Regions from separate parts of the Streptococcus sp. 27098_8_69 genome, predicted to be linked through region 1. Evidence: predicted binding sites of a transcription regulator. Region 1 holds the regulator's gene; the other holds the start of a gene.

What was found. Region 1 encodes NrdR, which represses ribonucleotide reductase genes. Its sites were predicted from a motif close to ACACNATATATNGTGT; they were not measured.
Region 2: the regulator NrdR is predicted to act here: its motif matches at 3,285-3,300, upstream of nrdH (glutaredoxin-like protein NrdH).

The regions. Positions count from the first base shown of each region.
Region 1 covers NZ_JAPVZO010000013.1:51,352-59,188, forward strand. The annotation lists gene secA (preprotein translocase subunit SecA) at 1-1,488, opposite strand, end outside; gene der (ribosome biogenesis GTPase Der) at 2,081-3,391, opposite strand; gene O3658_RS06115 (NADPH-dependent oxidoreductase) at 3,405-4,118, opposite strand; gene dnaI (primosomal protein DnaI) at 4,115-5,011, opposite strand; gene O3658_RS06125 (DnaD domain protein) at 5,012-6,178, opposite strand; gene nrdR (transcriptional regulator NrdR) at 6,179-6,652, opposite strand; gene O3658_RS06135 (GntR family transcriptional regulator) at 6,792-7,157, shown strand; gene O3658_RS06140 (ABC transporter ATP-binding protein) at 7,161-7,837, shown strand, end outside.
Region 2 covers NZ_JAPVZO010000004.1:60,701-68,537, reverse strand. The annotation lists gene O3658_RS02725 (ECF transporter S component) at 1-96, shown strand, start outside; gene udk (uridine kinase) at 287-925, opposite strand; gene ptsP (phosphoenolpyruvate--protein phosphotransferase) at 1,049-2,782, opposite strand; gene O3658_RS02710 (phosphocarrier protein HPr) at 2,787-3,050, opposite strand; gene nrdH (glutaredoxin-like protein NrdH) at 3,414-3,632, shown strand; gene nrdE (class 1b ribonucleoside-diphosphate reductase subunit alpha) at 3,701-5,860, shown strand; gene nrdF (class 1b ribonucleoside-diphosphate reductase subunit beta) at 6,034-6,996, shown strand; gene O3658_RS02690 (DeoR/GlpR family DNA-binding transcription regulator) at 7,121-7,837, shown strand, end outside.

The sequences.
Region 1 (7,837 bases):
AAGTTTGATGTCGGTACCACGACCGGCCATGTTGGTCGCGATTGTAACTGCACCACGCTGACCAGCGTTCATGATGATTTGAGCTTCTTTGTAGTGGTTCTTGGCATTCAATACTTCGTGAGGAACACCTGCAGCTACTAATTTTTTAGAAATATAATCACTAGTTTCAACTGCAACAGTACCTACCAAGACTGGTTGACCTTTTTGGTAGCGAGCTTTTACATCTTCGACAACAGCCTTAAATTTAGCTTCAAGACTAGCATAAAGTACGTCTGGATGGTCAATACGTTGAACGGGACGGTTTGTTGGGATAGGAATAACACGAATATTGTAGATTTCGCGGAATTCTTCTTCCTCAGTCTTACCAGTACCTGTCATACCAGACAACTTCTTGTACATACGGAAGAGGTTTTGGTAGGTGATAGAAGCTGAAGTCTTGGTTTCATCTTGGATTGGCACACCTTCTTTAGCTTCAATCGCTTGGTGCAAGCCATCAGAATAACGACGACCTTCCATAGTACGACCTGTAAATTGGTCGACAATCAAGATTTCCTGCTCTTCGCTGACCACGTAGTCAATATCGAGAAGCATGATGTAGTTGGCACGAAGGGCGTTATCGATAAAGTGAGTCAGAGCAACATTTTCAATATCGTAGAGGTTGCTTAGATTGAAGTAGCTTTCGGCCTTGTCAATACCTGAATCTGATAGACCAATAGTCTTAGACTGGATGTCAATGATATAGTCATCCTTATCCAAAGACTTCACAAAATGGTCAGCCATATGGTAGAGTTGACTGGTTTCAACTGCATTGGCTCCTGAAACGATCAAAGGAGTACGAGCTTCGTCAATCAAGATAGAGTCTACCTCATCGACCAAGGCATAGTTAAGCGGACGTTGAACCATATTCTCCGCACGGACAACCATGTTATCACGGAGGTAGTCAAATCCGATTTCTGAGTTGGTTGAGTAAGTGATATCACACTCATAGGCTTCTTTTTTCTCCATTGGAGATTTGGCTGCCAAGTTGATCCCTACTGACAAGCCAAGCCATGAGTACAACTCACCCATCTCAGTCGCGTCACGTTCAGAAAGGTATTCATTGACCGTAACTACGTGAACCCCTTTACCTGAAAGAGCATTGAGGTATACAGGCATAGTCGCTGTCAAGGTTTTCCCCTCACCAGTACGCATCTCAGGAACGTCTCCATGGTGAAGAACGATTCCCCCCATAACCTGAACCTTATACGGGAAAAGACCAAGAACACGCTTAGCTCCCTCGCGTACAACAGCAAACGCCTCATACAAAAGTTGGTCAAGAGTCTCACCATTTTGGTAGCGTTGTTTGAATTCTTCTGTTTTTGCTTGCAATTGCTCGTCAGTTAACACAGCCATTTCATCTTCATATTTTAGGACTTTGTCCGCCATCTTTTCCAGACGACGAATCTCTCCTTTATCATTTTCGATAATTGTTTTTAGTAAATTTGCCATTTTTTTCCTTACTTTAAATTCTGAATATTTTAGAATGTTCTTTTTATTGTAGCATATTTGCCCAATTTTTTCAAGAAATATTCCGTTTTCCCTTAGGACGAAAAAAGGGCTAACCATCAAGATTAGTTCCCTTAAAATTCCTATTTCGAGGCTAGTGTTCTTTCAGGTACAAGCTTGCCTATTTCTTTCAAGGAAGACTGGATTTCTTCTTTTCCAATCGCAGCTTATTCATAAATTTTAGACAAGCATAGATTTTCCAGTCATTGACTAAGGATAAAAGGACTAAAAGTAGCCAAATCACCCATCTAGCAAGATCCCTTGGTTCTTGTAAAATAAAGTTAAATAAGACTAGAGAAAAAAGAGTGAAAACTAGACTAAACAAGGCTGCTAGAGACATATAAAACCAATAAAAATAGTAAAAGACAGAAAAGTACTTACTTCCTGGCTGTACCTTCCCTTGCCAACGAAAAAAGTAAAAGTAGGGTGCCAAAATCAAGAATTTTAATAGTTTTTCCATCTCCTTACCTCTCCAACGCGTTCCTTATTTTATTATAGCAAAAAATCTGGAAATGTCCTTCCAGATTCTGCTTTTTTATTTTCGCTTTCTTGCGATCAGGTGAATCGGTGTTCCTTCAAAGACAAAGGCCTTGCGGATTTGATTTTCCAAGAAACGCAAGTAAGAGAAGTGCATGAGTTCTTCTTCATTCACAAAGATAACAAAGGTCGGTGGTTTGGTCGCCACTTGCGTCGCATAGAAAATCTTGAGGCGTTTCCCTTTGTCTGTCGGTGTTGGATTGATGGCAATGGCATCCATAATCACATCATTCAAGACAGCTGATGGAATACGGGTATTTTGACTCTCGCTGATTTGCTTAATCATCTCAGGCAACTTGTGGAGACGTTGCTTGGTAAAAGCTGAAACAAAGATAATCGGTGCGTAAGGCAGGTATTGGAACTGCTCACGGATATCTTCCTCCCAGTTTTTCATGGTGTGGTTATCTTTTTCAAGAGTATCCCACTTATTGACCACGATAATCATACCTTTACCAGCTTCGTGGGCAAATCCAGCGATACGCTTGTCATACTCACGGATGCCTTCTTCGGCATTGAGGACCATCAAGACTACATCTGAACGGTCAATAGCACGCATGGCACGCATGACAGAGTATTTCTCAGTATTTTCATAGACTTTACCAGATTTACGCATACCAGCAGTATCAATCATGGTAAACTCTTGGCCATCCGCATCTGTAAAATGAGTGTCAATAGCATCACGAGTAGTACCAGCGACAGGGCTGGCAATGACGCGGTCTTCTCCCAAAATGGCATTAATCAAGCTAGATTTTCCGACATTTGGACGTCCAATCAAGCTGAATTTAATAACATCTGGATTTTCTTCTTCAACTTCATGTGGGAGATTTTCCACAATAGCATCCAGCACATCCCCTGTCCCAATACCGTGCACAGATGAAATCGGTAGTGGTTCGCCCAAACCTAGAGCATAGAAATCATAGATATCATTTCTCATCTCAGGGTTGTCAACCTTGTTAACGGCTAGGATAACTGGTTTATGAGTTTTATAAAGTTTACGGGCAACGTATTCGTCCGCATCTGTAATTCCTTCTTTACCAGACACGACAAAGACGATAACATCTGCTTCTTCCATGGCAATTTCTGCCTGGTGCTTGATTTGTTCCATGAAAGGCGCATCGACATCATCAATCCCCCCAGTATCAATCATACTGAAAGAACGGTTAAGCCACTCACCTGTGGCATAGATACGATCTCGCGTTACACCTTCAACATCTTCTACGATGGAGATGCGTTCTCCCGCGATACGGTTAAATAGGGTTGATTTCCCAACATTGGGACGTCCCACAATGGCAACAGTTGGTAAGGCCATGTTTTCTCACTTTCTACAATAACTTCTTCTGCTCAAGATTTTCTCGAGTCGAGCTTGGTTCTGGATTGCCGAATTGCTCTGCCAAACGTTGACTCCAAGTTGTAGTCGCACGCGCACCTGCATATTCAGTCTGTAAACGGTCATAGGCTTCAATAGCTTCAGTTGACTGTTCTTGGTATTCTTCCTCAAAGACAACATTCTCTAGTGGCAATCTTGGTTTTACATCATGCTTTTGATTTGGCACACCTAGTGCAATCCCGAAGACTGGATAGGTATAGTCAGGAAGCTTGAACAATTCTGCTAATTCAAGAGACTTGTAACGCACCAAACCGATAATCACTCCACCGTAGCCTAGGCTTTCTGCCGCAAGCAAGGTATTTTGCCCAGCAAGCGCAGCATCTACTGAAGTGATGAGGAGTCCTTCCACCCCTTGAGGTTGGAAAACATCCGTATGGAGACGAGCCCCTTTTTCTGCACGGTTTAGGTCACCGACAAAGAGGAGAAAGGCTGCAGACTGGCGAATCGCTTCTTGAGGAACTAACTCAAATAAGGCATCCTTCTTTTCTTGACTTCTAACTACAATCACAGAATACGATTGGAAATTTTTCCAAGAAGAAGCCATTTGTCCTGCAGACAAAATGGTATTTAAATCTTCTTGGGGAATCTCTTGCTCCTTAAATCTACGCACTGAAGTATGAGCCTTCATTAATTTGATTGTTTCTGTCATCGGCGGTTTTCTCCTTCAAGTCTGGTTTCCTCTGCTAAATAACGAATGCGTTCCATGACGCGTCTAGCTTCCCAGGTTTCGTCATTTCCGTTTTTCCCTTTAGCGAAATGCTTCTCCAAATCTTCAAAGTTGAAGTTGGAGGTGAAAAAGGTCGGTAAATCTTCCTGCATGCGATATTGGAGAATGACCTGCAAGATCTCGTCACGCACCCAAGCTGTTGATTGCTCGGCACCAATATCATCTAAAATCAAGACTTCAGCCAGCTTAATCTCATCCACCAAGGTCTTGACATTGCCATCACCAATGGCATTCTTGACATCGATGACAAAACTAGGATAGTGGAGGAGAGTTGATGAAACACCACGTTTTTCAGACAAATCATGGGCTAGGGCAGCCACCATGAAACTTTTACCCACACCAAAGTCTCCATATAAGTACAGACCTTTTCGAATAGCTGGATATTGCTCCACAAAGGCTAGGAGCTTTTCAAAAACGGACAAGCGCCCCAAATCATCTAAATCAACTTGAGCTAGGCTAGCTTTTTTAAGACTAGCTGGAAGATTGATTAGCTTGAGACGGTTTTTAATCGCCGCTTCTTTTTCTGCCGCGATTAGCTCTGGAGTTTCTTCATAAGAGACATCTGCATAGCCTTGGTTCATGACTAGGATAGGCTTGTAGCCACGCGCGATATAGTCTGTATCTTCTCGGAGGAACTTATCTCTCTCAGTGATGTATTGGTTAAACTTGGAAATACTACGGTTTAACTCCTCCTGACTGAGAGATTCTTTCTGGATAAAGGCCGCAACATCAGGGTCTTTCACAATTTGCTGGACCAAATCCTGATACTGAAATCTGCTTGGTTGACGCTTGAGTACGTCTCCGACACTTTCCATCTAGTCTCCTCCTTTTTCTAATCGAGCTAACATTTCTTTTTTCTTACGTTCTAGTTCTAAGCGAGTTTCTTCGCTAGTTTCATTCTTATATTCAGGATTGCTCCATTTAGGCACATTGGTTTTTACTGGGGCAGTCTGATTCTGCTTTTGCGTTTTTGCTTTTTGGCCACGTTCACGAATACGGAGGACAGCCTCCTCGGCACTACGAATATTTTGATAGGCGTAGTCATTAGCCACCTTCATGGCGTATTTTTCATTGATATTGGCTGAATCAACCTTATTAAAGGTCAGGAGCAAGATAACATTGATCACTTCATCCAGCAAACCCAAGGCTGCCATCTGCTGGAGCAGGTCCCGTTCAGTCTGGGTAATACTTCCCTTGCGAGTCTGCTTGATTTCAGCAAGGAACTGCAAGGCTGTCTTTTTCTTAGCCTCTCGGATAATGGTTGCTTCCTTGGGACTAAAGTCAGAAGTCACAGGCTTTTGCGCTATCTTTTCACGGATGCGTTTGACAGAAATCACTTGCGACACTGCTGTCGCTTTGGCTACTTGATAAGTGTCAAACCAGGTCCACTTCTGCTCGTCTGCTATTGCAAACAAGGCCAAAACATCCGAAGTCTCATCTTGAAAACGAAGACCATCGCGAGCCATAAGCTGACGGAAATGCTCCAAATCAAAATCATCTACTGCTGGCTGACTGCTAGAGGTTTCTTGACTCGCAGACTCAGATAACTGAGGAAAGATTTGACTCAAGGACACCGAGATAGGTTCCCCTTCAACACCTTCCTGTCTCATAGCTGCAACCGCACTATCCCCAATCATTTTTTCTAATAAGGTCCGATAAACTGTATGTTGTAAAAATTCTTGAGTTGATAAGGGAGAATGGACTAACAAGTTATAGGCCTCCCCCTGCTGATAGAGGGTCACCAATTTCATGGCTGTCAGAGTTTTAAAAGCCTTTAAAAGGGTATCCATCCCGAAATTCAGATGATTAAGCATGGCTGCAAAGAGATGTTCGTTTTGACCACCATCCCAAAAAGTCACAGCATAAAGATAGAGGCTCAGCGCCTCCTGACCGATAATCGGGAGGTAGCACTGCACCATTGATGAGGTATCTTGCGACACCCGATTATTCTTTACAAAAGAAAAACGGTCATTTGGCTTCATTTATTTTTCCTTTTTCTTTTTAGAGGATTGTGTGATCTGCTGGAGTAGGCTTTCAAGCTCACTCACATCCTTAAAGCTACGGTAAACGCTGGCAAAACGTACATAAGTAATCTCATCTAACTCTGCCAACTCTTCCATAACCAAGGAGCCAATAACCTCACTCTGAATTTCATTTTCATTGCGACTACGGAGTTTTTGTTCGATGCGATTGACCACCATGCCAATTTCATCACTAGACACTGGACGTTTCTGGGCTGAACGAATAATCCCGTTAAAGATTTTATCTCTTGAAAATTGTTCCCGTGTACCATCTTTTTTGACCACAACTAGTGTTCTCTCTTCAACACGTTCATAGGTTGTAAAACGATGCTGACACTCTTCACACTCACGTCTTCTTCTGATTGTATTTCCTTCTTCAGCCTGGCGACTATCGATCACACTTGATTTTGTAGCGCCACATTTTGGACAACGCATGCCTTTCCCTCCTTGTCGTTTTCTTTTCATTATACCATTTTTTAAGAGATTCCCAAAATAATTCTCCTTTTGGCTTGACAAGTTTTTTGTTTTGTTGTATTATTGAATTAACACAAAGGTAATTAGAAAGGAGATCGTGATGTCTTGGACATTTGATAACAATAAACCCATTTATTTGCAGATTATGGAGAAAATCAAATTGCAGATTATTTCCCATAAACTTGAGCCCAATCAACAGCTTCCAACCGTTAGAGAATTGGCAAGCGAGGCAGGGGTCAATCCCAACACCATCCAGCGCGCCCTATCGGACTTGGAGAGAGAAGGCTTTGTCTATACCAAGCGGACATCTGGACGCTTTGTCACAGAGGATTTGGACTTGATCCTCCAATCCCGTAAGCAACTGTCAGAAGAACAGCTGCAACAGTTTGTAACAGGCATGGTAGAATTCGGCTATGAAAAAGAAGAACTACCGACTGTTTTGAGAGATTATATTGAAGGAGTTTAAACTATGACCTTGTTAGCATTTGAAAATGTGTCAAAATCCTATGGAGCAAGTCCTGCTCTTACAAATGTTTCCCTTGAAATTCCAGCTGGAAAAATCGTTGGCCTCCTTGGTCCAAACGGTTCTGGAAAGACAACCTTGATTAAACTAATCAACGGCTTGCTACAGCCAGAGGAAGGGCGTATCCTCATCAATGGCATGGAACCAAGCCCAACAACTAAAGCAATTGTTTCTTATCTTCCTGATACGACCTACCTCAACGAGCAGATGAAGGTCAAGGAAGCTCTCACTTATTTCAAGACCTTCTACCAAGATTTTAATCTGGAACGTGCTCAAGGTCTCCTTCGTGACCTTGGCATCGATGAGAATAGCCGTTTCAAGAAACTCTCAAAAGGGAACAAAGAAAAGGTTCAGTTGATCCTTGTCATGAGTCGTGATGCTCGTCTATACGTCCTTGATGAACCAATCGGTGGTGTCGACCCAGCAGCTCGTGACTATATCTTGAACACCATCATCAACAACTACTCTCCAACTTCGACTGTCTTGATTTCAACTCACTTGATTTCAGACATCGAACCAATCTTGGATGAGATTGTCTTCCTCAAGGACGGAAAAGTCGTCCGTCAAGGAAATGTTGATGATATTCGCTATGAGTCTGGAGAGTCTATCGACCAACTCTTCCG
Region 2 (7,837 bases), on a different contig from region 1:
GCTACTGTTATCTCAACAAACTCTATCGCAGAACTGATTATATCAGCAATACTCACCCTAGTTATTGTTCCGAGACTTGAAAAAATCAAAAAATAAGAGGTCGGGAAAATCCCGACCTCGATTTTTATTTGCCCTAAGTCACTGACTCTGTATTTAATTAAGATTACAGATTCCTAAAAGCCCCTTTGACGAAACTATCTAAAAGCTTGATTGTAAAGACTCACCAATATGGGAAAAAATCAATCTTGGAAAGATATTTACTTTCCAACAGCCTTTTATCTACTTATCATTGGGCTAGACGTGCTTCTTCTAAAATCTTTTCGATTTTTGTTGTCAGCAAATCAATGGCTACTGTATTAGTCACACCTTCTGGAATAACGATATCTGCATAACGCTTTGTTGGCTCAATAAATTGATGATACATGGGTTTCACTACACCAAGATACTGGTCAATAACGCTATCTAGACTACGACCACGCTCTTCCATATCACGCTTAATACGGCGAATGATACGAACGTCATCATCTGTATCTACGAAAATCTTGATATCCATTAAATCACGAAGTCGTTTGTCCTCTAAAACTAAGATTCCTTCTACGATAAAGACATCCTGAGGTTCTTGACGATAGGTTTTAGAACTTCTGGTATGGGCAGCATAATCATAGGTAGGAATATCTACAGGACGTCCTGCCAACAACTCTTTGATTTGCGCAATCATCAAATCAGTATCAAAAGCAAAAGGATGGTCATAATTAGTTTTGATTCGTTCTTCAAAGGTTAGATGAGATTGATCTTTATAGTAGGAATCATGCTCAATCATAGCTATTTTCTCGTTTGGAAAATGTGACAAGATTGCTTTAGATACGCTTGTCTTTCCTCCTCCAGATCCCCCTGTTACTCCGATAATGATTGGTCTATTTTGCATTGTAGCCTCCTTGTATTTTCCCTTGTCTATTTTACCATATTTTTGATAAATTTTACAGATGGAGTTTTCTACAAAATAGAAGAAAAATCCTCATAGCTAGAAGCTACAAGGATTTGTAATTGATTAATCGAAGTTAACGTATTCTTTAGAAAGTTCAAGAACTTCTTCCATTGTTGAACATTCTGTAAGAGCGCGGTTAGCGTATTCTTGCATTTTAGCAGTGTCAAGTTTCTTCATCAAGCTACGTGTACGAAGTACAGATGTTGCTGACATAGAGAACTCATCCAAGCCCATTCCGACAAGAAGTGGAACAGCTGTTTGGTCACCAGCCATTTCACCACACATACCAGCCCATTTACCTTCAGCGTGAGCTGCTTTGATAACGTTGTTAATCAAACGAAGGATTGATGGGTTGTATGGTTGGTAAAGGTATGAAACTTGTTCGTTCATACGGTCTGCCGCCATTGTGTATTGGATCAAGTCGTTTGTACCAATTGAGAAGAAGTCAACTTCTTTTGCAAATTGGTCTGCAAGCATTGCTGCCGCAGGAATTTCAATCATGATACCAACTTGGATGTCATCCGCAACTGCAACACCTTCAGCAAGAAGGTTAGCTTTTTCTTCATCGAAGACTGCTTTAGCTGCACGGAATTCTTTCAAAAGCGCAACCATTGGGAACATGATACGCAATTGACCGTGTACAGAAGCACGAAGAAGAGCACGGATTTGAGTGCGGAACATTGCATCTCCAGTTTCAGAGATAGAGATACGAAGTGCACGGAATCCAAGGAATGGGTTCATTTCATGAGGCATATCGAAGTAAGGAAGTTCCTTGTCACCACCGATATCCATTGTACGGACAACAACTGGTTTACCGTTCATTCCTTCAAGAACAGCCTTGTATGCTTCGTACTGCTCGTCTTCAGTTGGGAAGTCTTGAGAATCCATGTACAAGAACTCTGTACGGTAAAGACCGACAGCTTCTGCACCATTGTCATTAACACCTTCAACGTCTTTTGGAGTACCAATGTTTGCTGCCAATTCGAAGTGTTTACCGTCAGCAGTAACTGTTTGAGCATCTTTCAAGAGTGCCCACTCAGCTTTTTGTTGAGCGTAAGCTTCACCAGCTGCTTTAAATTCAGCTGCTTGTTCTTCAGTAGGGTTGATAATTACTTCACCTGTAATACCATTAACGGCAAGTAGGTCACCATCTTTAACGATTTCAGTGATGTTGTTTGTACCCAAAACTGCAGCGATTTCAAGTGTACGAGCCATGATAGCTGAGTGACTTGTACGACCACCAATGTTTGTTACAAAAGCTTTTACAAAGTTTTTGTCCAATTGAGCTGTATCAGATGGAGTCAAGTCGTGAGCAATCACGATCACTTCTTCATTGATAGAAGCTGGGTTTGGCAATTTTTTACCAAGGAGATTAGCCAATACACGTTTTGTTACGTCGCGGATATCCGCTGCACGTTCTTGCATGTATGGGTTGTCTTCCATGCCTTCAAAGATTGTGATAAACATGTCTGTAACTTCTTTCAGACCTGCTTCTGCATTCACTTTCTTAGCACGGATAGTTTCTTTGATTTGACCGATCAATTCAGGGTCAGCAAGAACCATCAAGTGGGCGTCAAATACTTGTGCCGCTTCTTCACCAAGCGTACCTACAGCCTTCTCGCGGATAAGAGAAAGCTCGTTTTGAGAAGCTTCAAGAGCAACATCCAAACGAGCCTCTTCTGCATTTGTATCTTCGACTGTAACAGTCTCGAATGATAAATCCGGTTGAACGAGTAGATATGCTTTTGCAACTGCAACACCGTCAGATGCTGCGATTCCTTTAAGCATTTCTGTCATTTCCTTATGCCAATCCTTCTTTTTCCATTGTTTCTGAGATTGCAGCGATAGCGTCATCAGCGTCTGCACCTTCAGCAGTGATTGTAACGTCAGCACCTTGACCAACACCAAGGCTCATTACACCCATGATAGATTTAAGGTTAACTGATTTACCTTTGTACTCAAGAGTGATATCTGAAGCAAATTTGCTAGCTGTTTGTACCAACAATGTTGCTGGACGTGCGTGAATACCTGTTTCTGCCACTACGTGGAAATCTTTAGAAGCCATAGTTTGACTCTCCTTTAATAGTTTTCTTGTTGAGTTACATATCTGATAACCCTTACAATTTAGTATTATATCACCTTCATTGATATTTTTCAAGTATTTTATGGACTTTCTTCAATTTCCTTTCAGATAACTTGCTGAAAATCTTCTATTAAATTTAGCAAAACACAGTATGTAGTTTTTGTCGAGACACCTATAATGAAATCATTGCTTTTTCTGTAATTATTTTTTAATGCTACACTATATATTGTGTTTGTTAGTAAAATCGGTAAAATAAGTACACAAGATTTAGTTTTAGAAAGTTGACAAAGTTTTTTTTTCTGATATACTAAGAAAGTAATAATTTTTTAAAGAGGAGTTACAGAAATGGTAACCGTATATTCTAAAAACAACTGTGTCCAATGTAAAATGACGAAACGTTTTTTAGACAGTAATAATGTTGAATATAAAGAAATCAATCTTGATGAACAACCTGAATACATTGATCAAGTAAAAGAGCTCGGCTTTAGTGCTGCTCCTATTATTCAGACACCAACAGAAGTTTTCTCTGGTTTCCAACCAGGTAAACTCAAACAACTTGCTTAAGAACCAGGACAAAAGCTTCTATGTCTACCTTAGAAGCCTTTCTTTTGTAATTAGATAAAGGATTTTTTATGGGATTAAAACAACTTGAAGATGTGACTTACTTCCGTCTTAATAATGAAATTAACCGTCCTGTTAATGGACAAATTATGCTTCACAAAGACAAGGAAGCTTTAGAAGCCTTCTTTAAAGAAAATGTTGTACCTAACACAATGGTTTTTGACTCAATAACGGATAAAATCAACTTCCTCATTGAGCATAACTACATTGAGACAGCATTTATCAAGAAATACCGTCCAGAATTTTTGGAAGAACTGCATCAATTTATCAAGGATCAGAACTTCCAATTTAAGTCTTTCATGGCTGCCTATAAATTCTATAATCAGTATGCTCTGAAAACTAATGACGGAGAGTACTATCTTGAAAGCATGGAAGACCGTGTCTTCTTTAATGCCCTTTACTTCGCGGATGGTGATGAAGCGATTGCTATTGATATCGCTAATGAAATCATCCACCAACGTTATCAACCTGCTACTCCTTCTTTCTTGAATGCAGGTCGTGCACGTCGTGGTGAATTGGTATCTTGCTTCTTGATTCAGGTAACAGATGATATGAACTCTATCGGACGTTCTATCAACTCTGCTCTTCAACTTTCACGTATTGGTGGTGGTGTGGGAATTTCCCTCAGCAACCTTCGTGAAGCTGGAGCTCCTATTAAAGGCTATGAGGGTGCTGCTTCTGGTGTCGTACCAGTTATGAAGCTTTTCGAAGACAGCTTCTCTTACTCTAACCAACTCGGTCAACGTCAAGGTGCTGGGGTTGTTTACCTCAATGTCTTTCACCCAGATATCATCGCCTTCCTTTCAACTAAGAAGGAAAACGCCGATGAAAAAGTGCGTGTCAAGACTCTTTCACTTGGTGTTGTGGTTCCAGATAAATTCTACGAATTGGCTCGTAAAAATGAAGAAATGTACCTCTTCAGTCCTTACTCTGTAGAGCTTGAATACGGCGTGCCATTTAACTACATCGATATCACAGAAAAATACGATGAGCTAGTTGCAAATCCAAACATCCGTAAGACAAAAATCAAAGCGCGTGATTTGGAAACTGAAATTTCTAAATTGCAACAAGAATCTGGCTATCCTTATGTAGTAAACATCGATACTGCTAACCGTGCAAATCCTGTCGATGGTAAGATTATCATGAGTAACTTGTGTTCAGAGATTCTTCAAGTCCAAGAACCAAGTCTTATCAATGATGCTCAGGAGTTCCTAAAAATGGGTACTGATGTCTCATGTAACCTTGGTTCAACAAACGTGGTCAACATGATGACTTCACCTGACTTTGGTCGCTCCATCCGTGCTATGGTTCGTGCCCTTACTTTTGTTACAGATAGTTCACACATCGTCGCTGTTCCTACTATCGACCACGGAAACAGCCAAGCTCATACATTTGGACTTGGAGCTATGGGACTTCACAGCTATCTTGCTCAACAATTGATCGAATACGGATCACCTGAGTCTGTTGAATTTACAAGCATCTACTTTATGCTTATGAACTACTGGACCTTGGTTGAGTCAAACAATATCGCACGTGAACGTGGTGTAACCTTCCACAACTTTGAAAAATCAGACTATGCTAACGGAAGCTACTTTGATAAGTATTTAACTGGCGAATTCCTTCCGAAATCAGACCGTGTTAAAGAGCTCTTCAAAGATATCTTTATTCCTACTGCTGCTGACTGGGCTGAACTTCGTGATAAAGTTAAAGCAGATGGACTTTACCACCAAAACCGCCTTGCTGTAGCGCCAAATGGTTCTATCAGCTACATCAACGATGTTTCTGCCTCTATTCACCCAATTACGCAACGTATCGAAGAACGCCAAGAGAAGAAAATTGGTAAGATCTACTATCCTGCTGCTGGTTTGTCAACAGAAACAATTCCTTACTACACTTCTGCTTATGACATGGATATGCGTAAGGTAATTGATGTTTATGCTGCTGCGACTGAGCACGTGGACCAAGGACTTTCACTCACACTCTTCATGCGCAGTGATATCCCAACAGGTCTTTACGAATGGAAATCAGAAAATAAACAAACAACACGTGACTTGTCTATCCTTCGTAACTATGCCTTCAACAAAGGTATCAAGTCTATCTACTACGTCCGTACCTTTACAGATGATGGTGGAGAAGTCGGTGCTAACCAATGTGAGAGCTGTGTGATTTAATTCAACTCTCAAAAAAATTACATTTACTTAATCCATTTAACGTATTTTGCTGATAAAATCATGTAAGAACATAAAAGTCGGGCCTCCGACTTTTTGTTCGATTATAGAATAGAATTATGATAAAATAAGAATGATTATGTTATCGTATTACTACACACAGAAAGAGATTTCAAATGAAAACTTACTACAAAGCTATTAACTGGAATGCCATCGAAGATGTCATCGACAAATCAACCTGGGAAAAGCTGACTGAGCAATTCTGGCTCGATACGCGTATTCCCTTGTCAAATGACCTAGATGACTGGAGAAAGCTTTCTAACAAGGAAAAAGACCTTGTTGGTAAAGTTTTTGGAGGTTTGACCCTTTTGGATACCATGCAATCAGAAACTGGTGTTCAAGCCCTTCGTGCTGATATTCGTACGCCTCACGAGGAAGCTGTTTTTAACAATATCCAATTTATGGAATCTGTTCATGCTAAGTCTTACTCTTCTATCTTCTCAACCTTAAATACCAAGTCTGAAATTGAAGAAATTTTTGAATGGACTAATACCAATCCATATCTTCAGAAAAAAGCTGAAATTATTAATGAAATCTACCTAAACGGAACGCCACTTGAAAAGAAAGTAGCTAGTGTTTTTCTTGAAACCTTCCTCTTCTACTCTGGTTTCTTCACTCCTCTCTACTATCTTGGAAACAACAAGTTGGCCAACGTAGCTGAGATCATCAAGTTGATTATTCGTGACGAGTCTGTACACGGAACCTACATCGGCTACAAATTCCAACTTGGTTTCAATGAATTGCCAGAAGATGAACAAGAAAAACTCAAAGAATGGATGTACGACCTTCTCTATACTCTTTATGAGAATGAAGAAGGCTACACAGAGAGCCTCTATGACGAAGTCGGATGGACTGAAGAGGTTAAAACCTTCCTTCGATACAATGCAAATAAAGCCCTTATGAACTTGGGGCAAGATCCTCTCTTCCCTGATTCAGCTGACGATGTCAACCCGATCGTTATGAATGGGATTTCAACTGGTACATCAAACCACGACTTCTTCTCTCAAGTTGGTAATGGCTATCTACTTGGTGAAGTTGAAGCTATGCAGGATGATGACTATAACTATGGACTAAATTAATACCTAACCTAAAAAAACATCTAAGTTTACAAACTAGATGTTTTTTTTTGTTTATTTTTGTTTTCTTTAAGTTGCTTAGCTGTTTAAAATATGATAAAATAATATTAGATTTGGGGGTGGTTCAATGCTGAAGCAAGAAAAATTAGATACTATTTTAGACATTGTTAATACAAAAGGAACTATCACTGTTAAAGAGATTATGAATCGCCTTGATATTTCCGATATGACAGCTAGACGATATTTACAAGAGTTAGCAGATAAGGATTTGCTGGTTCGAGTTCATGGCGGTGCTGAAAAACTTCGAACAGGTTCCTTATTAAATAATGAGCGTTCTAACGTTGAAAAACAAGGGCTACAAACAGCAGAAAAACAAGAAATTGCTCGCTTTGCAGGTCACTTAGTTGAAGAAAGAGAAACTATTTTCATTGGTCCAGGTACCACATTAGAATTCTTTGCGCGTGAGCTTCCTATCGATAACATTCGTGTTGTTACCAATAGTTTGCCTGTATTTCTTATTCTAAACGAGCGTAAGCTAACTGATCTCATTCTAATCGGTGGTAATTATCGTTCAATTACAGGAGCTTTTGTCGGTACTCTCACTCTTCAAGATATCGCTAGTTTGCAATTTTCAAAAGCCTTCGTTAGTTGTAATGGTATCAAGGATCAAGCTATCGCTACTTTTAGTGAAGACGAAGGTGAAGCGCAGAAATTAGCACTTGAAAACGCCAACAAAAAATATCTCCTAGCTGACCATAGCAAATTTGATAAATTTGATTTCTTCACATTTTACAATATCTCAGATATCGACACCATTATAACGGATTCAAAATTAAGTGACCAA